Linked DNA regions of Pseudobacter ginsenosidimutans. The protein of the gene in region 2 interacts with the protein of the main gene of each other region in a pairwise test. Links are inferred from orthologs where the notes say so. Each region holds a gene or a part of one and is shown on either strand. Other genes may lie near its edges. The genes, in order: recJ and FSB84_RS26555.

The links.
Region 1: the proteins of FSB84_RS26555 (region 2) and recJ interact in binary tests that used the Escherichia coli proteins (3 or more experiments, as listed by UniProt). The link is inferred for Pseudobacter ginsenosidimutans from one-to-one orthologs.

Annotation. Positions count from the first base shown.
Region 1 is NZ_CP042431.1:475,609-485,212, forward strand. The notes cover bases 2,717-5,649. They hold recJ (single-stranded-DNA-specific exonuclease RecJ), read left to right. Parts: upstream 2,717-3,296; coding sequence 3,297-5,003; downstream 5,004-5,649. Other genes in these bases: FSB84_RS01880 (polyprenyl synthetase family protein), read left to right, coding at 2,717-3,259; htpG (molecular chaperone HtpG), read right to left, coding at 5,023-5,649. Also shown: FSB84_RS01870 (outer membrane protein assembly factor BamD), read right to left, coding at 1-286; FSB84_RS01875 (OmpA family protein), read right to left, coding at 446-1,948; more of FSB84_RS01880, read left to right, coding at 2,297-2,716; more of htpG, read right to left, coding at 5,650-6,864; rpsF (30S ribosomal protein S6), read left to right, coding at 7,432-7,788; rpsR (30S ribosomal protein S18), read left to right, coding at 7,794-8,060; rplI (50S ribosomal protein L9), read left to right, coding at 8,071-8,517; FSB84_RS01910 (RNA recognition motif domain-containing protein), read left to right, coding at 8,880-9,248. UniProt on the Escherichia coli protein: Single-stranded-DNA-specific exonuclease.
Region 2 is NZ_CP042431.1:6,774,512-6,784,076, reverse strand. Bases 4,226-7,119 are described here. They hold FSB84_RS26555 (type IA DNA topoisomerase), read left to right. Parts: upstream 4,226-4,559; coding sequence 4,560-6,680; downstream 6,681-7,119. Other genes in these bases: FSB84_RS26550 (Lrp/AsnC family transcriptional regulator), read right to left, coding at 6,686-7,119; FSB84_RS26560 (aminopeptidase P family protein), read left to right, coding at 4,226-4,494. Outside these bases: FSB84_RS26575 (RagB/SusD family nutrient uptake outer membrane protein), read left to right, coding at 1-36; FSB84_RS26570 (redoxin family protein), read left to right, coding at 33-1,841; FSB84_RS26565 (helix-turn-helix domain-containing protein), read left to right, coding at 2,006-2,842; FSB84_RS31290 (hypothetical protein), read left to right, coding at 2,853-3,194; more of FSB84_RS26560, read left to right, coding at 3,160-4,225; more of FSB84_RS26550, read right to left, coding at 7,120-7,153; FSB84_RS26545 (RNA polymerase sigma factor), read left to right, coding at 7,305-7,943; FSB84_RS26540 (hypothetical protein), read left to right, coding at 7,992-8,216; FSB84_RS26535 (alpha/beta hydrolase family protein), read right to left, coding at 8,295-9,565.

The DNA.
Region 1 (9,604 bases), 6.3 Mb from region 2 along the record:
ACACTTCCACAAATTGTTTGAAGAGTGATTCCGCATTGGGCCAGTCTTTGAGGTAATAGCTGCAATAGGCGTACTTATAAAAAAGATCTTCGAACTGTGGTTGTCCTTTGAGCAAGGGGAACAGTTCGGCGTAGAGCTGTGAAGCAAAATGATACTTCTTGGCTACATAATATTTTTCCGCCATCCTCAACTTATACTCATAATCGTTGCTCTTCTGCACTTTGGCAAATTTGGAGCAGGAAACGGCTGTAATGGCCAGGAATACGAAGATGACAGTTAATCTCATAAAAGTGGGCAAAGTTAAGGATTTAGGTACAAATATTAAAGGATTAGTTATTATCCTCAAAAAGAGGAAGTTAATAAAATTATAAAACCCTTTGATCCAGCCGCCGGTATTATCCGGCGGCCGACCAAAGGGCTTTTAGTATAGTCAAAGCAAAAATGATTATCCTCTGCGGCGTAAGTTGGGGTGAGGAGCAGGAACTGTAGTAGGTCCTTCTTCACCAGTACCATCGCGCAGGTCAACGGTGTTGCAATCTCCGTTCATTTCACCGTATTTGAAGATAAAGCGGTCAGCGCTGATACCTTCTTTTTCAACCAGGTGGTTGATCACGGCATTCACACGGTCCCAGCTCAATTGTTGTTCAGTTTTGTTGGTAGAGCAGTAGCCTACAACAGCAACTTTACAATCAGAGTGGTCGCGCATTTTCTGAGCTACGCTGGCCAGAAGGGCCTTAGAGTCGTTGCTCAGTACAACAGTTTTGCCTTTGAAAGAGATGCTTGGGAGGTCTCCGATCTGGCAGTTACCACCAGGTTTGTAGTTAGCCAGTTTATCACGGAGCTCTTTGCAGCACTCAGGCTCTGGGCATTTACCTACACCATCAGCGTCAACAGGCTGACATTGTGTGGGGGTAATGAGTTCTTTGTCTTTGTAGTCAGGAACACCGTCACCGTCAGTATCGCGGCTTACACCACGGGTATCAACAGGTGCACCGGCAGGTGTGTTTGGCTCCTGGTCGAATTGGTCAGTAACGCCGTCGCCGTCTGCATCATCCAGAACTGGCTTGGGCAGCTTCATATGACGTGGAGCGTTGAGCTCGTTGTAAGCGTAATCCAGAGGATTCAGCCACCAGAGTGGTTCAACGGATTTACCACCGATATTGAAGTTCAGACCAATTGAAGCGAAGTTGAAGATATCTTTATCGGGAGTCAGAGCAGGAGCTGTTGCATCATTCTCTTGCCATTGCATACCATCCAGCAGGTCAGTTTTAGCAACAGTAACCTTATCCTCGATAGAGAGGCTAAGTGTTTTGCTCAGCCTGAACTGCATACCGCCACCGAAAACAAAAGTTGGTTTGAAAGGCTTATCGAAGAGTTCTGCGCCTTTATCCCTTTCTGCTTGTGTTTCGTAAGAATCATCCTGCATGTCTTTCAGAGCTTTGCGGAGATCTTTTCTGTCCTTGTAAGGACGTGGGCTTGCCTGATACTGGTTATAAACATTAGTATAATCGTAAATGCTATTACCGTTCAGAGCATTCACTTTCACGTCATAAACCAGACCACCCACACCTACGAAGCCATAGATGTTGAAGCCGGATTTGGCTTTATGGAAGCGAATATTGTTCAACGTGAATACACCTTGTAAACTACCATCATACATTGTTGATTTGTAGTTGTAGAACACATGATCGCCTACGGTATAACCTGCGTATTGATTTTGAACAGTAATTCTGTTCACTGCTCCTGGTTGCCAATTCTGACCTCTCGCCTGGTAGTAACCGAAGTCGGCTCTCAGAGAGAATACATAACCTAAAGCCTTGCGAACGTGGAGACCAGCGCCCCAACCCGGCCTGGAACGAACGTCGCCGGAAATGGTAGCGTAACCGCCTTTCACGCCTATTTCCCATTTATTTCTGGGTTTGGCAGGAAAAGCGTAATTATTTGCCATGAACTCTGTGTGCTGAGGGAGTCTTTTTGAGGGAATTACAGAGGAATCCTGTACGTCATAACTTCCGCCTATCTGGGCAAACGCGCCTGACGAGAGCAGGCATAGTAAGCCAAATAAACCTGTGTACTTTTTGCTTGCCATAACTAAAATTTATGTGAAGGATTAAGAAAACCAATTATCCGAATTAGGTGCAAAAATATTAATTGCAAACTAAATACCAAATTTTTTTAACCAACGTTGCGTGCATTATCTTGCTGTCTTTCACCCTTTAAGAGTGCGCGAAAACAGGGCTGTTTTACCGTTAGTAATACACAGTAAAATAGTATGTTTGCCGTTCTTTTTCCAATCATGAAACTATCACAGGCAATACTACACGATGAACTGGCTGCTTTCGATAAAAAGTTCAGGGAGGCGGTCAAGAGTCAGGTTCCGCTGCTGGATCGCATCATGCGGTTCATCGTGAACCGCAAAGGCAAACAGCTGAGACCGATGTTTGTGCTGTTGTCTGCCAAGCTGTGCGGGCCTGTAAACGAGTCCACATACAGGACAGCATCTCTCGTTGAATTGCTGCATACAGCCAGTCTCGTACATGATGATGTAGTGGATGAATCTCCCGAACGAAGGGGATTTTTCTCTACATACGCCCTCTGGAAAAGTAAGGTGTCCGTACTCGTTGGTGACTACCTCCTCGCCAAAGGAATGCTTCTCTCACTCGATAACGACGACTATCGCATTCTGCAGATCCTCTCCCGCGCTGTTAAACAAATGAGCGAAGGAGAATTGTTGCAAATGGAGAAATCCCGCACGCTAAATCTCCGGGAAGATATCTATTTCGAGATAATTACCAATAAAACAGCCTCCCTCCTCGCCTCCGCCTGCTCCGCAGGAGCCTATTCTTCTTCCCAAAATGAAACAATTGCGGAGAAAATGCGGCTTTTTGGTGAAAAAACGGGAATTGCCTTCCAGATCAAAGACGACCTTTTCGACTACGGCAATGAGGCAGTTGGCAAGCCCACCGGTAATGATATAAAAGAAAAGAAACTTACCCTCCCGCTGATCTACACCCTCAACAATGCCGACAAGACCACACGTCGTCACCTGATCCGGATCATTAAGAATGAGAACCGTAACCCCGTGAAAGTGCAGGAAGTGATCAATACCGTGAAAGAAGCCGGCGGCATCCACTACGCCGAACAGAAGATGATGCAGTACCGGGATGATGCCCTCGCCATCCTGAATGATTTCGATAACCAGGAAGTCCGCAATGGCCTGGAAGAACTGGTGAGGTTCACCACAGATAGAAAATTCTGATCACATTTTCCTATTTTCATACACTACATATACCAACATGCAAAAACGCTGGAACATACTTTCTGCCGAAGACGCAAAACTCTCCGCACTCCGGCAGGATCTCAATATTCATCCGGCGCTCCTGCAGATCCTCATTCAACGTAATATAGATACCTACGAAAAAGCAAAAGCCTTTTTCAACCCGGACCTCTCCAACCTCCACAGCCCCTGGCTGATGAAGGATATGGGCAAAGCCGTGGACCGCATCCTCACAGCCTTCAACAACCGCGAAAAGATCCTCGTATTCGGTGATTATGATGTGGATGGCACCACAGCCGTGGCCTGCATGTACAGCTTTCTCAAAACCGTGTATGAACCTTCCAATATTGAGTATTACATTCCACATCGCTACCGCGAAGGTTACGGCGTATCCAAAGCAGGTATCGACCATGCACATACGATGGGCGCCACACTTATCATTTCCCTCGACTGCGGCATCAAATCTATAGACCTGGTGGGATATGCCAAAGAACTGGGGATCGATTTCGTGATCTGCGACCACCATACACCGGACGCCATCCTGCCTCCGGCCGTTGCCATCCTCAATCCCAAACAAGCGGATTGCAACTATCCGTTCAAAGAACTTTGCGGCTGCGGCGTAGGTTTCAAACTGATCACGGCCCTTGCCGAAAAACTTGAGCTCAGCAGCTCCGCCCCGATGGAATACCTGGACCTGCTGGCCACCGCCATCGCAGCAGACATCGTTCCCATGGTGGGCGAAAACAGGATACTCGTATACCACGGTCTGAAAAAAGCCAACGAAGAGCCCAATTACGGTATCCGTGCCCTCAAGGAGCTCGGAGGATTGCAAAAGGAACTCTACATCAATAACCTGGTATTCATGATCGCTCCGCGTGTGAACGCCGCCGGTAGAATGGACGATGGCAGCAAAGCAGTGCAGCTCTTCATCGCCAAACATATCGATGAAGCCAGGCAATACGCAGCCATGTTGCATTCAGATAATTCAGACCGTAAAGAAGCCGACAAAAATATTACAGACGAAGCGCTCGCCATCATCAGCGGGGACACAACTATGGTGAGCAGCAAATCTACCGTGGTATACCAACCGCACTGGCATAAAGGTGTAGTGGGCATCGTGGCTTCCAGGCTGATCGATCATTACTATCGTCCTACCATCGTACTTACACAATCGGGAGAATATATCGCCGGATCCGCCAGAAGTGTGGCAGGCTTCAACGTTTATGAAGCCATCCACCAGTGCCGCGACCTCCTCCTTGGATACGGCGGACATTTCTACGCAGCAGGTATGACCCTGGAACCCGGTAAGGTAGAGGCTTTCAGGGCAAGATTCGAAGAAGTGGTTTCAGCTTCCATCACGGAAGACATGCTGATCCCCGAAATCAATATAGACTCGGTAGTCACGCTCAGCGACCTCAAACAATCTTTCTTCAATATCATCAAACGCATGGAACCCTTCGGACCGGAAAACATGCAGCCCCTCTTCATGGTAAGCGGTGTTACCGATTCCGGATACTCGAAGATCGTAAAGGATGTGCATATCCGCTTCTCCGTGAAGCAAGGCAATATCCTTTTCAACGGGATCGGCTTCAACCTGGCTTCCAAATTCCATTTTTTGCAGAACGGAGAACCAGTGGATATCGTATTCACGCTGGAAGAGAATGAGTGGAATAATGAAAAGCACCTTCAGTTGAAGGTGCTTGACTTAAGGCGGCACGAAGCCTAATGATCTATTATCGTATCCTTTAATTCTTCAGGAGGTCTACACTTCGGCTAATGAAGCTGGTTAGTTCCGTTCCTTTCAGCAATCCCTGGCTCAGTAAAGCAAGATCAGCCAGGTTCCTTGTCATCTTCTCCTGTCTTCCGGCATCGGCAGTTGCCAGTACCTGCTGGTAAATAGGATGATTTCCATTGACCGTCAACGTTACCTCATCAGGCATATTGGCGTAGAAACTTCCCATTGGTCCGCTCATAGCAGCCATATCTTTCATACGGCGCATGAACTCAGGCCTGGTGGCCAGTACGGGAGGTGCTTCAGGGCTCAGTCCTTTCAACTCTACTGTTACCTGCAGCCCTGGAGGAGTAATGGAGAAAAGGCTCTTCAACTTCGTTTGATCATCCTCGTTCAACACCATCTCAGTATTCTCCTGTTTGTCTATCAGGTTGTCTGTGATATCTGAATCAACACGGTTGAAATGAACATCATTCCATTTAGGCTCCATCTGGTTGATGAAGCTGGCATCGATCAGCGTATCCAGCTTCACAACGATGTATCCTTTCGCTTCAGCGGCTTTGATGTAAGCGTCCTGCTGCACAGGGTCCGTAGTGTACAGGATCACCAGCTTCCCTTCTTTATTTTTTTGCAGTGTTTCTGCTGCGAGACGATACTCTTCCAGCGTATAGAATTTGCTGCCATCAGCGGACTGGAAGAGATGGAACTTGTTCGCCTTTTCCAGGAATTTATCATCCGTCATCATTCCATATTTCACAAACAGTCCGAGACTGTCCCATTTCTCTTCGAATGATGTTCTTTCGTTCCTGAAGATCTCATCCAGTTTATCTGCTACTTTTTTGGTGATATGATTGTTGATCTTCTTCACATTGGGATCACCCTGCAGATAGCTCCTGCTCACGTTGAGCGGGATGTCCGGAGAATCGATCACACCCTGCAGCAGCATGAGGAACTCAGGTACGATGTCTTTCACTTCATCGGTTACGAAAACCTGGTTGGCATAGAGCTGTATCTTGTCTTTCTGGATCTCGTAGTTCTGTTTGATCTTCGGGAAATACAGGATACCAGTGAGATTGAAGGGATAGTCCACATTCAGATGTATCCAGAACAAAGGCGTTTCATTGTAGGGATAGAGCTCCTTGTAGAAGTTCTGATAATCTTCCGCAGTCAGTTCCGATGGTTTCCTGACCCAGGCCGGTTGTGTATTGTTGATCGGCTGCGGATCCTCCTCTATTTCTTTTCCGATAAAGAAGATAGGAACAGGAAGGAAGCGGCAGAATCTTTTCAGTACTGATTCGATGCGCAGTTCATCCAGGAACTCTTTACTTTCTTCATTGATGTGAAGCACGATGTCTGTGCCTCTTTGTTCTTTTTCTGTTTCTTCCAGCATGTATTCCGGGCTGCCATCGCATTCCCAGCGAACAGGCTTTGCACCATCGCGGAAACTTTTGGTGAAGATCTCTACTTTGTCGCTCACCATGAAAGCGGAATAGAAGCCCAGTCCGAACTTTCCGATGATATTATTCTCGTTTTGTCCTTTGTATTTGTTCACAAATTCCTCTGCGCCGCTGAATGCCACCTGATTGATGTATTTCTCCACTTCGTCGGCAGTCATACCCAGGCCGCGGTCGGAGATGGTGATAGTTTTATTATCGATATCCAGTTTCACTTCAATCTTCAGTTCTCCCAGTTCGCCTTTGGCTTCTCCGATGGAGCTGAGTGTTTTCAGTTTTTGTGTGGCGTCTACGGCATTGCTGATGAGCTCACGAAGGAAAATATCGTGATCGCTGTAGAGGAATTTTTTAATGATAGGAAAAATGTTCTCGGTTTGTACCCTGATCGATCCTTTTTGCATAGTACCAGAAATTTGAAGGGAAGATACCAAAGATCGCTCCGGGTTTTTGAAATCCGGCGGCAAAACAAACCGGCGCGGGAGGAGATTTGATCAGCTGTGGTGGGTTGGATCTGGCGGTGGAATATCTATCGGGCTTCTTCGCTTTTGTTTTACAGGCCGGAGTTTCAATACCCCTCCACTAAGGAGCCGCGGGTGCAGCAGTGCCGATAAAATAGGTGGAGAAGTGGTTGATTTTTCTATTTTTCCTGAAATTTGTGGAATGCCGAATTTTCTTTTGCAGGTCTTTTTTATGGTGACCAGGTGACAGGAATGAGAAAAAAAGGCAGTAGAAGCGGGAATTAGGAATCAAGTTGGCTGTCAGGAGGCGACCGATAAGATAGCTAAACCTGGTAAATGATTTATTTTCAGCAAAATACGCTGCCATTATCTTCTCCAAAACTTTTCTGATTGGGCTTTTGCCACTATGGTGGTAAGTCTGTATCTTTGCAGCCCCTTAACCGAAAGTGGAAACACAGACGGGGCACGGGACAGAACAATATTTCTTTATTTCAAAACAAAACAGGGATCATGAACAATTACGAATTGATGGTGATTTTTACCCCTGTGCTTTCTGATGACGACTTCAAAACCGCTCAGAAAAAATACACTGACTTTATCAAAGATAATGGCGGTGTAGTTGTGCACGAAAATCCCTGGGGTCTGAAATCACTGGCGTATCCGATCCAGAAAAAGACCACTGGTCTGTACTGGGTACTGGAATACCAAGCGCCATCCACCTTCAATGAGCAGTTCAAAATTCAGATGCTCCGTGACGAGAACATTCTCCGTCACATGTTCACTGCACTCGATAAATACGCCGTCGAGTACAATGGTAAAAAGAGAAGTGGTGTACCTACAGGAACTGAAAAAGCAATCGAGGGTTAATCATCATGGCAAAAGCAAATGAGATCAAATACCTGACGGCCATTAAAACAGAGAAGCCAAGGAAGAAATTCTGCCGTTTCAAAAAGTATGGTATCAAGTATATCGATTATAAGGACGCAGAGTTCCTGAAAAAATTCCTGAACGAACAAGGTAAGATGCTGCCCCGCCGCATTACCGGTAACTCTCTGAAGTACCAGCGTAAAGTGGCTCAGGCTGTGAAAAAAGCCCGTCAGATGGCTTTGCTGCCTTATGTAACAGACCTTTTAAAATAAGGAGGACACCATGGACATTATACTCATTCAAGACGTAGATAACTTAGGTGCCAAAAACGAGGTTGTAAAAGTTCGCAACGGATACGCCCGTAACTTCCTTATTCCGCAAAAATTTGCGGTAGAGGCTTCTTCATCCAATCTGAAACAACTGGAAGAAAGGATGAAGATCGTTCGCAAGAAGGAAGAAGTGATGCTGGCAGCAATCAAAGAAGTAATTGCAAAACTGAAAGATGGAGTACTGAAGATCGGCGCTAAGACCGGTACCAGTGGCAAGATCTTCGGTAGCGTAACTTCCCTTCAGCTCAGCCGCGCTATCCGCGAGCAAAAAGGATATGAGATCGATCGCAAGAAGATCTCTATCGTTGACGAAGTGAAAGAACTGGGCACCTACAAAGCCAATATCGATTTCGGCAACGGTCATTCAACCGAAGTTGAATTCGAAGTTGTAGCTGAGTAATCTCAAAGTCTGCAGATAATTCAAGAGGGTGGAACAACAGTTTCCACCCTCTTTTTTTGTGGTCATCCGTATTCCCCAAACCGGGCCGGCCGCAGACAGGCCCGGCCAGGTCCCCGGAACCCCGCTCCCCACTTAATCCTTTGTATATCCAGTACATATCGTAATTTCTTCAAATGCTTGCCCAATCAGGATTTGATCGAAATTTTATTTGGTAAATCAAATTATTTCTTATCTTCATGTATGGTTAATGAAACTAGTTCTCTTGTACTGTAGTGCTTTACCTGTTTTTCCGGTTTCCTCAGTTCATTGAAGCAACTTGCGTCATTATCTGCTTTTTCAGAACATCTAAAATTATTGTTACAATGAACATTTACGTAGGGAACCTTTCCTGGCAAATGACCGACGACGATCTGAGAACCTTATTCGAACAATACGGTTCTGTTACTTCTGCAAAAATCGTAAAGGACAAAGCCAGCGGTCGCAGCAAAGGCTTCGGTTTCGTTGAAATGCCCGAAGACAGCGAAGCACAAAACGCTCTCACCAGCCTGTACGAATCTGAAGTATTAGGCAGAAAAATCATCGTTAACGAAGCGCAACCAAAACCACAAAACGGTGGTGGCGGCGGTGGCTTCAAGAAGAGAAGCTTCGGTGGCGGCTCCGGCGGTGGCGGCGGCTACAAGAAAGGCGGCTTCAACAGAGGCGGCGGCGGCGGTTACAACAGGGATTTCTAATCAACTCAACTAATCGCTTTTAGTCTAACATAATCCTCTTGTCTCCGGACAAGAGGATTTTTTTTGCACCTCCTCAGCTTATATAACGTGCATAAATAAACGTAATTGAAACCTCGATTTCAACCCCACTCTTTCCCCCACTGTTTTTTTACTCCCTCCTCCCCGGTTACAGCAACCATTGTTTAATAGTTTTTTAATACTGTTTTAACCCTATGATAAGGTTCAAAGGCCATATTACTGCGGCGCCATAACGGCCTCTTGTGAAGCCAGGAAATATATCCACAATTGATGCATTTTTTATCGTTCTCAGGGGGTTAAGGCACGGCTTTTGTCAACTATTACCTGCATCAGCCAAA
Region 2 (9,565 bases):
AATGTTTACCTGGAACAAAACGACGGATACAAATGATGATCAAAAAATTGATCAGTACAGCCATGGCAATCATGGCTGTACTGATCCTTACTGCACAAAAACGCCTGAGCATTATTCCTGAATTCCCGCAGCGGGGACAAACCGTTACCGTCAACTTCGATCCTCGGATAGCCGGCGCCGGTAGTTCCGGAAAATCAATTGGGCCGGATGCAGGAATTGTTACCCTTGTATTCAGCTCTTCCACACTGTATGATCAGCCATACAGGGTTGATATGGAAAAGAGAGGAGGGATTTGGACGATATCTTTTCCGCTGGAACGTTATGCCACTTTTGCCAGCTTCTATCTGCAGAGCGGAGAGATAATTGAAGCACCAGCCAAAGGGCATTACGAAATAATGGTGTATGATAAAAAAAGAAAACCTGTATTCAGCGCCAATCTGCACCGCGGTTATAGCCTGAACCAGCAGCTGGGTAAATCGCCCGGGCTGGCAGCAGCACAGGCTGCAATGTTCAAAAAAGAACTGGAACTCTATCCGGATAATTATGAAGCGAAGCTGAGGTTACTGACCAGTCAGATGAATGCCGCACCGGAAAATGGAAAAGAGAAATTAAGGAAAGAGGCATTGAAGGTGATATCCGATCGTTTTTATGCGGCTCCCACCAACGGAGGTAACCTGAATAAAGTGACGATGGGGTATCATATCATCGGCGAACCACAGCGGGTGGACAGTATCAGGAAAGTGGTGATTGAAAAGTATGCAGGCTCCGATCTTGCCTGGGAGTATTACATTGGTCAGATTTCCCGGGAGAAAGATACAGCCACAAAAATCGCATTGCTTGAGAAAGCGCTGCAACATGAGACTACTACCAATGGCAACGCATTTACAGGCGCCCATGAGCGCTTGTTTGAATTGTTCGCTGCAAAAAAAGACAGTACAAAAGCCCTGTACCATGCAGGTTTCATGCGAAGGGGTGAAAAAGATCCTTATACGCCGCGCATGTACAAAGAGATCACGCAGACCTTGCTGGATAATGACCTGGCGCTGGACAGTGCAGCCTGGTATGCTGAACATACTTTATCGATGGCCGATAGTTTCCCCGTGGGAGTGATCCGCTACTGGCCGGAAACTGGCTATGTATATCCTTATACCAACGACAGCATGCGTCAATCTGTATATAGCACTGCCCGCGGAAATCTTTTGTCCATGCTGGCGCAGATCAACTACAAACGCGGCCGGATAACCGAAGCTCAGCAAAATATCGATGCTGCATTGCAGGCGGCCCTCGACAAAGAAACTGCTGATAATGCCGCCTGGTTCTTCCGGAAAACAAATCAGCCTGGGCGTCTCGATCAGTTGCAGGCTGCCAGATTGAAGCTGATGAAAAAGGATGTGGCGAAAAAAAGAATACGGATCCCGGCTCCTTCCCTGAAACATTTCACTACCCTGGATGGAAAGCCGGTAGACACGAATGCGTTGAAGAATAAAGTGCTGCTGATAGATTTCTGGGCAACCTGGTGTGGTCCCTGCATGGAGGAAATGCCTTATATCCAGAAATTGTACGATGCCTGCAAACAAAATCCTGATGTAGTGTTCATGGTAGTGAACAGCGGTTCCCGCAATACACTCAAAGACGCACAGAGCTGGTTTGGAAACCGTAAATACAGTTTTCCGGTTTACTACAATACTGATCCGGCAGTAGGAGATAAGTTCAAATTCAGTGTAATCCCTGCTACCTATATCATCAACCGGGAAGGGTACATTGAATTCAGTAACATCGGTTTTGAAGGAGCAGATATCGAAATGAAATTGAAATTGCAGATCGAGATGGCCTTACAATGATGTTTTGGTTCTCCGGATCATTAACGAAATATCGTCAATCCTGAAGTGGATTGACGATATTTCGTTAATGATAGTTTCCTGTTTTGCATTAATGCACTGAAGTTCAGTTTAGTATCCTTTGGCATTGCCTTTGGCTTGATAATGTGAACTTCAAAACCTTCGTCATGAATATTCTGTCCAACTCCGGTAGGTCCATTCAATACCGCGACTCATTCATTTCCATACAAACCTATGTTCCGTTTTCTATTTTCAGCACGCAACATACCCGTCATCGTTTATTGTTCGTATTGAGCGGCGCTGCCACAGTAGAGCACGGCGCCGGTGTTTACAGGCTGGAAGCCGGTCAGTTGATTTACCTGAAACGCGACATTGCTGTTTCGCTCACAGCCGGCGATGCTTCACTGGAGATCATCACGGCTGTAATAGGAGAAGAACTTCTGCTGGAATTTACGCGCATGGCTGCATTACCCGAAGGACCTGCATTGCAGGATGCCGTAACGGTACATGATATTACCCCACAACTGGAAGATTACTTCATTACACTTGTCCATTATTTTACTTCGGAAAATGGGGTAGAGCCATCCCTCGCCAGGATCAAATTGCTGGAACTCCTGTATTGTATCGGCGCCAAACATCCTGTACTTCTGAAACAACTGCTGCAATGGAAGCAACAGGTATACGGCGATATCATGACCGTTGTTTGTGATAACCTGGAAAACTCCCTGACGCTTTCACGACTGGCAAAATTATCAGGCAGAAGTCTTTCCAGCTTTAAAAGGGATTTCCATGCCATCAATAATATGGCGCCTTCCCGATGGATCAGACAGAAGAAACTGGAAAAGGCAAAGGAGATGGTAGCCAATACGTCACTTGCGGTTGCAGATGTATGTTATACCCTGGGTTTTGGAAACGTTACGCATTTTTCGAGATTGTTCAAGTCGTATTTTGGCGTTTCTCCATCTGAGTTCAAAAGGAATAAGCAACAACTGAAAGTAGCCTGAAAATATTTGTATGAGTTTGAGAATCGGCTGCTTCCTGCTGGTATTGTTCATTGCTATGCTGGTTCCAATATGTTTTTACAGCAAGGCGCAGACTGTGACCGGTAGAATATCGTCCTGCAATGGCTTTCAGGCTGCTTCCGTATGGAATGATCAACCAGGTTGGTTAATTCATGCCGGGCAGAAAATTGTAATAGTGGAATTGCGTCTTTCCGCCAGCAGTAAATCCCGTAAATTGCTGATCAAATCCGATTGTAATGCATTTGAATACTTTCAGCAAAGACGTGTACGTAAGTCGCAGGAAACAGTTGAGCGAAACCATGCAAAATGGGCTACTGGTTTTCATGGGAAATGAAGAGAGCAGTATGAACTACCGGGATAACTGGTATCCGTTCAGGCAGGACAGTACCTTCCTTTATTATTTTGGACTGGACATTTCCGGACTGGTGGCGGTGATAGACCTTGACAATAACAAAGAGATCATTTTCGGAAATGAGCTGAGCATCGATGATATTATCTGGACTGGCCCGCAGCCCGGATTGCAGGAGCTGGCGCAGGCTGTAGGCGTGCAGAAAAGTGGTCCGGTTACACAGTTGGTTATACTATTGCAGCAGGCGCAAAAAAGTGGACAATCCATTCAGCTCCTTCCGCCATACCGCCCTGAAAACAAGATCAAATTATCTGCCTGGCTGAATACAACATTGCCTGGCATCGAACAATTTATTTCTGTTCCTTTCATCAAAGCAGTGATCAGCCAGCGTGAAATAAAAGAAGCGATCGAACTGGAAGAAATGCACAAAGCCTGCTCCATCAGTGCCGATATGCACCTGGCTGTGATCCAAAATGCAAAGCCTGGTATGAAAGAATATGAGCTGGCTGCAATGGCGGAATCAATTGCCATGAGCCATTGGGGGCGCGTTTCATATCCAACCATCCTTTCCGTAAATGGGCAGGTCCTGCACAATCATTACCACGGCAATACCATACAGGACGCACAAATGATCCTCTGTGATGCAGGTGCAGAAACCAACAGGCATTATGCAGGCGATCTCACACGCACCACGCCGTCGGGTAAACGCTTTACCGGCAAGCAGGAGGAATTGTATACTATAGTGCTTGATGCCATGGACCATGCAGTAAGCCTGCTGAAGCCTGGTATCACTTTCAGGGAAGTGCATACACAGGCCTGTATCCGCCTGCTGAGTGGTCTCAAACAGGTTGGACTGGTGAAAGGCGATCCCGAAGAAGCAGTAGCCAATGATGCGCATACCCTTTTCTTCCAATGCGGGCTCGGACATATGATCGGACTGGATGTACATGACATGGAAGACCTCGGGGAAGAATATGTTGGCTATTCGGATATTCTGAAAAAAGGAACAAGCTTTGGCTGGAAATCACTTCGCCTGGGTAAAACGCTGCAGGCTGGATTCACGCTCACCGTTGAGCCAGGCATTTACATTATTCCTGAATTGATAGACAAATGGAAAGCAGTGAATAAACTGGGTGACTTCATCAATTATGAACTGCTGGAAGACTACCGGCATTTCGGAGGCATCCGTATCGAAGACAATTATGTGATCAACGGAACCGGAAGTGAAAAACTGGGCAAACATCTTCCCAAAACATTGGACGATCTTTATGCCGCGAGAGGGTAATTGCCCAATTTCCCTAAAAGGATGCTCCAAAAAATTACGACATTTGCCGTTTCTTATTACGGACTATGAAGGTGTGCATTGCTGAAAAGCCCAGTGTGGCGAGGGATATCGCCGACATTATCGGGGCGAAACAACGCAAGGATGGTTATTACGAGGGTAACGGGTACCAGGTCACCTGGACTTTCGGGCATTTCTGTACCCTCAAGGAACCGCACGATTACACCGAACAATGGAAGTTCTGGCGACTGGAAGACCTGCCCATGATACCTTCTAACTTCGGCATCAAGCTCATCGAGAATGCCGGTGTACAAAAACAGTTCAAGGTAATAGAACAACTGGTGCAGCAATGCGAAGAAGTGATCAACTGTGGGGACGCAGGCCAGGAAGGTGAGCTCATCCAGCGATGGGTATTGCTCAAAGCACAATGTTCTGCGCCGGTAAAAAGACTTTGGATCTCCTCCCTCACAGAAGACGCTATCCGCGAAGGTTTCCAGAAACTGAAAGACGCAGATCAATACAATAATCTTTATGCCGCAGGTAGTGCCCGCGCTATTGGCGACTGGCTCCTTGGCATGAATGCCACCCGGCTTTTCACCAAAAAATTTGCACAGGGCAAAACAGTGCTGTCTATCGGTAGGGTACAAACGCCAACACTGGCGATGATTGTGGCGCGACAGAAAGAGATCAACGCTTTTGTGTCTGAAGAATACTGGGAGCTCAAGACCATCTACCGAGAAACCGAATTCACGGCCACTATCGATCGCATCAAAGTACTGGAGAGGGCAGAGAAAGGACTGGCTTATCTGAAAGAACATCCCTTTGAGATCACCAGTTTCGAGAGGAAGGAGGGAAAAGAAGGAAATCCACGCCTGTTTGATCTTACAGCGTTGCAGGTGGAAGCCAATAAGAAATTCGCTTACTCGGCAGATGATACGCTCAAATACATACAGAATCTCTACGAGAAAAAGATGGTCACCTATCCCAGGGTAGATACCACTTACCTGTCGGAAGACCTGCATCCGAAGATCGAAGGGATCATGAAGGACCTTACGCCTTATGCTGCACTTACTGCACCGATCCTTGCGCAACCGATCCCCAAACTCAAAACGGTGTTCGATGATAAGAAAGTGACGGACCACCACGCCATCATTCCCACTGGTATTTTTCCTTCCAATCTCAACCTGGAAGAGAAAAGGATTTACGACCTGGTGGCGAGAAGGTTCATTGCTGCATTCTATCCTGAATGTAAGATCGCCAATACCACTGTGCTCGGAAAAGTTGGACAAGTGGAATTCAAGGCAACGGGAAAACAGATACTGGAACCAGGCTGGAAAGAAGTTTATGCCAACGATACGGCTCCCAAAAAAGAAGGGGAAGAGGAGGAAAAGATCTTGCCCGTATTCACAGCTGGTGAAACCGGTCCGCATACCCCGAGGGTACACCAGGGAAAAACAACTCCGCCGAAAGCCTTTACCGAAGCCAGTTTGCTGAGAGCGATGGAAACAGCCGGGAAGCAGGTGGATGATGAAGAGATGCGCGAGCTCCTGAAGGACAACGGCATTGGCCGTCCATCCACCCGTGCGAATATCATCGAAACACTCTTTCGCCGGAAGTATATCGAAAAAAAGAAAAAGAACATCTTTGCCACGCAAACCGGCATCGATCTTATAGATACCATTCAGACTGAATTACTGAAAAGCCCGGAACTAACGGGTATCTGGGAACGAAAACTCCGCCTCATTGAAAAAGGGGAATATACCATCGATACCTTCAAGCAGGAACTGATCCAGATGGTGATCGACCTCACAGTGGAAGTGAAAACGGCTAATTACAAAGTGATCGCCATTGCTGAAAAGCCTGCGCCACCTGCGGAAGAAAAGAAGAAAGAGGCAAAACCCAAAGAGCCTAAGAAAGCGGTGGTGATTGAAGAACAGCAATGCCCTAAATGCAAGGAGCATCCGCTGAAAAAAGGAAATACTGCATATGGATGCGCCAACTTCAAAGTATGTGGCTTCAAACTACCTTTCGAGATCTTCGGAAAGAAGCTGACCGAAAAACAAATTGCTGACCTGCTTGCCAAAGGGAAGACCTCGAAGATAAAAGGATGGAAACTGCCGGGAACTGAAGGCGAAGCGGAAGGAAAGCTGGTGCTTAATGCAGGTTTTGACTTCGAAATAGAAAAATAGAAAAATCAAATTGGATAAGCCGTGATGCTTTTCGTTTCAGACAATACGAAAAAGCTTTGCACGGTGGTGATATTGGGCAGCTTTGCCAGTTTGTTGCGATAGAAATCATGGTAAGCGTCCATATCACTGGTAGCTATCCTGAGAATGAAATCGAAAGTTCCGGTCATCTGGAAACATTCCATCACTTCAGGGAATTTGCTTACTTCCCTTTCAAACGTAGCCAGCGTTTCTGCGGTATGATCGTGCAGGAGCACCTGCGAGAATGCGATCAGGCTTTTGTTGATCTTCTTCCTGTCCAGGATTGCCACCACTCGTTTGATATATCCCTGTTCCTTCAGTCTGCGTACCCTTTCATGAACAGTGGCAACCGACTTGTTAAGTTGAGAAGCGATTTCCTTATTGGTTAAGGAGGCATCTTTCTGGAGTATCCGGAGGATGTTGAGATCAAACACATCTAATTCAGCCTGGGCCATGGTGTAAAAAAGAATAATTGAAAGATGGAAAAACAAACAATTCCGGATAAAATTACGGAAAAATGACCTTTTTCCATAAAATTTACGGTATTTGGGGCTTGCTATTGGAATAAATATGGGTACTCCGCAACTTTATGGAAACGTACAAGCGATGCCAGTAATGTATACATCACCCGCTGCGGAGAGCAGTTCATACAATGAACAGGAGTTACTGTTAAGAGTGGCGAAAGGCGACCAGCAGGCATTTTCGCGCATCGTTGAACGTTATGCATCGCTGATCAGTATGCATATGTCTGTTCGCGTGAAAGACACCATGCAGGCGGAAGAAGTGATGCAGGATATTTTGATGAGCATCTGGAAGTACCGCGATAAGCTGCCGGAGATGCAAAACTTCCCGGGCTTCGTTTATATCGTTACAAAGAACAAAGTAAAGAATCAACTGAAGCGGAGAGACGCCATCATGCCGGAGTTGACCGAAGAACGGGTTGAGCAATCCCTGGCTGCTTCAGACTCAGGGATGGAGGTGAAGGAGTTGAGAGCGATCCTGTACCGTGCTATCGAGATGCTGCCACAGAAGAGAAAGGAAGTATTCAAAATGAGCCGGCTGGAAGGGTTCAGCATTGATGAGATAGCTGAGAAACTGAAATTATCCAGGAATACCATCAGGGAACATATCCGCGAAGCGCTTGCTTTCTTAAGAGGCTGCATTCCTCCCTGTTTCCTATACACGGATTACTGTTCCTGCGTTACTGCCTCAAAAGAAACCAGCGCTGCCAGGTTGGTTGCCTAGATCTTTTTGTACATTTTATGGTTGTACATTTGCAGCAAATAAGCATTCATGGAAGATTATGTAATTGTTGTGAATAAGATCGAAGAGCTGCAGACCATCAAAGACAGGCAGGAACTGGAACTCATCTTTGAAAGAGCGAAACGTACCATCATCGGTGGCCAGGAAGTGATCCTCGTAAGGCAGAACAGCGATGGACAACAATACAGGTTCGAGACTTATTCCAACGAACATGATTTTGAAGAATACAGGAAGCAGGTTTTTCGCTTTTTGTAATGAATGATCATATAAAACAATAAACGCCTTCAGATCTGACTCTGAAGGCGTTTATTGTTTTATGCTTTTCTATCTTTCCTAAAATGATCTCTTCTTTTCCTCATTTCCACTTTTTCCCGCATTCTTCACATATTTCTCCAGCCATGCATTTTGTTCGTACAGCATATGCAGGAGGTTTTCCTTTCCACGGTAACCATGTGCTTCATAAGGCAGCGTAACATAACGGACGATACCGCCATGGCCTTTCACGGCATTGAACAAACGCTCGCTCTGTATGGGGAAAGTGCCGGGATTATCGTCCATTTCTCCGTGGATGAGGAGCATGGGCGTTTTGATCTTATCGGCATAACTGAAGGGGCTCATGGAAAAATACAGATCAGGCGCCTGCCAGTAGGTGCGGTCTTCATTCTGAAAGCCGAAGGGCGTAAGTGTTCGGTTATAAGCACCGCTGCGCGCGATGCCTGCCTTGAACAGGTTCGTATGTGCCAGCAGGTTAGCCGTCATAAAAGCGCCGTAACTATGACCGCCAATGCCAACACGGTTCCTGTCGCCCACACCAAGTTCCGCCAGTTTATTGATGGCGGCCTCTGCGTTCATCTTTAGCTGGTCCACGAAATTATCATTGGGTTTCTTACTGGAATCGGTGGCTACGACAGGCATTTCTGCATTATCTAAAACTGCATAGCCCTGAGTTACCCAGAACACGGGCCCTCCGTAGCTGACCATCGTGAACTTATCTTCGGAGCCGCGGATCTGTGCTGCATCGGCGGCAGAGTTGAATTCGCGGGGATAGGCCCACATGAGCACGGGGAGCGGCCCGTCTTTCTTAGGATCGTAGTTTTTGGGAAGATAGAGATCGCCGCTGAGGTCTACACCATCAGCCCTCTTGTAAGTGATCTTTTGTTTGCTGATACCTTCCAGTTGTGGATAGGGGTTGGTGAAATGGGTGATGGGCTGGTCTGCGATGCGGAGCACCAGGTTTTTGATGAAGTAATTTGGCATGTCTTTCTGCGATTCCCGGCGGGTGAGCAATACCAATTTATCTGCATCGGGAATATCCGTCACGTATTCGAAACTTCCTTCGGGGCAGCGCCAGATGATCTCGCTCTTTTTTGTGGCGAGATCGAATTTGGCAATGAAGGGGAGATCGCCTTTGGGTGAGCTGCCCACCGGATTGTTCATCAGTATTTTTGTATTGTTGTCGGTCAGCCTGATCACGCTTCGTCCATATTTATTCTTTTCTGTAACAGGATTGCCTGGATTCCCGTAAGCATCTGTGGAATTTCTTTCCAGCAATGTTTCGAGCTGACCGGTGGATGGATCGAACCGGCTCATGCGGACGGACTGTT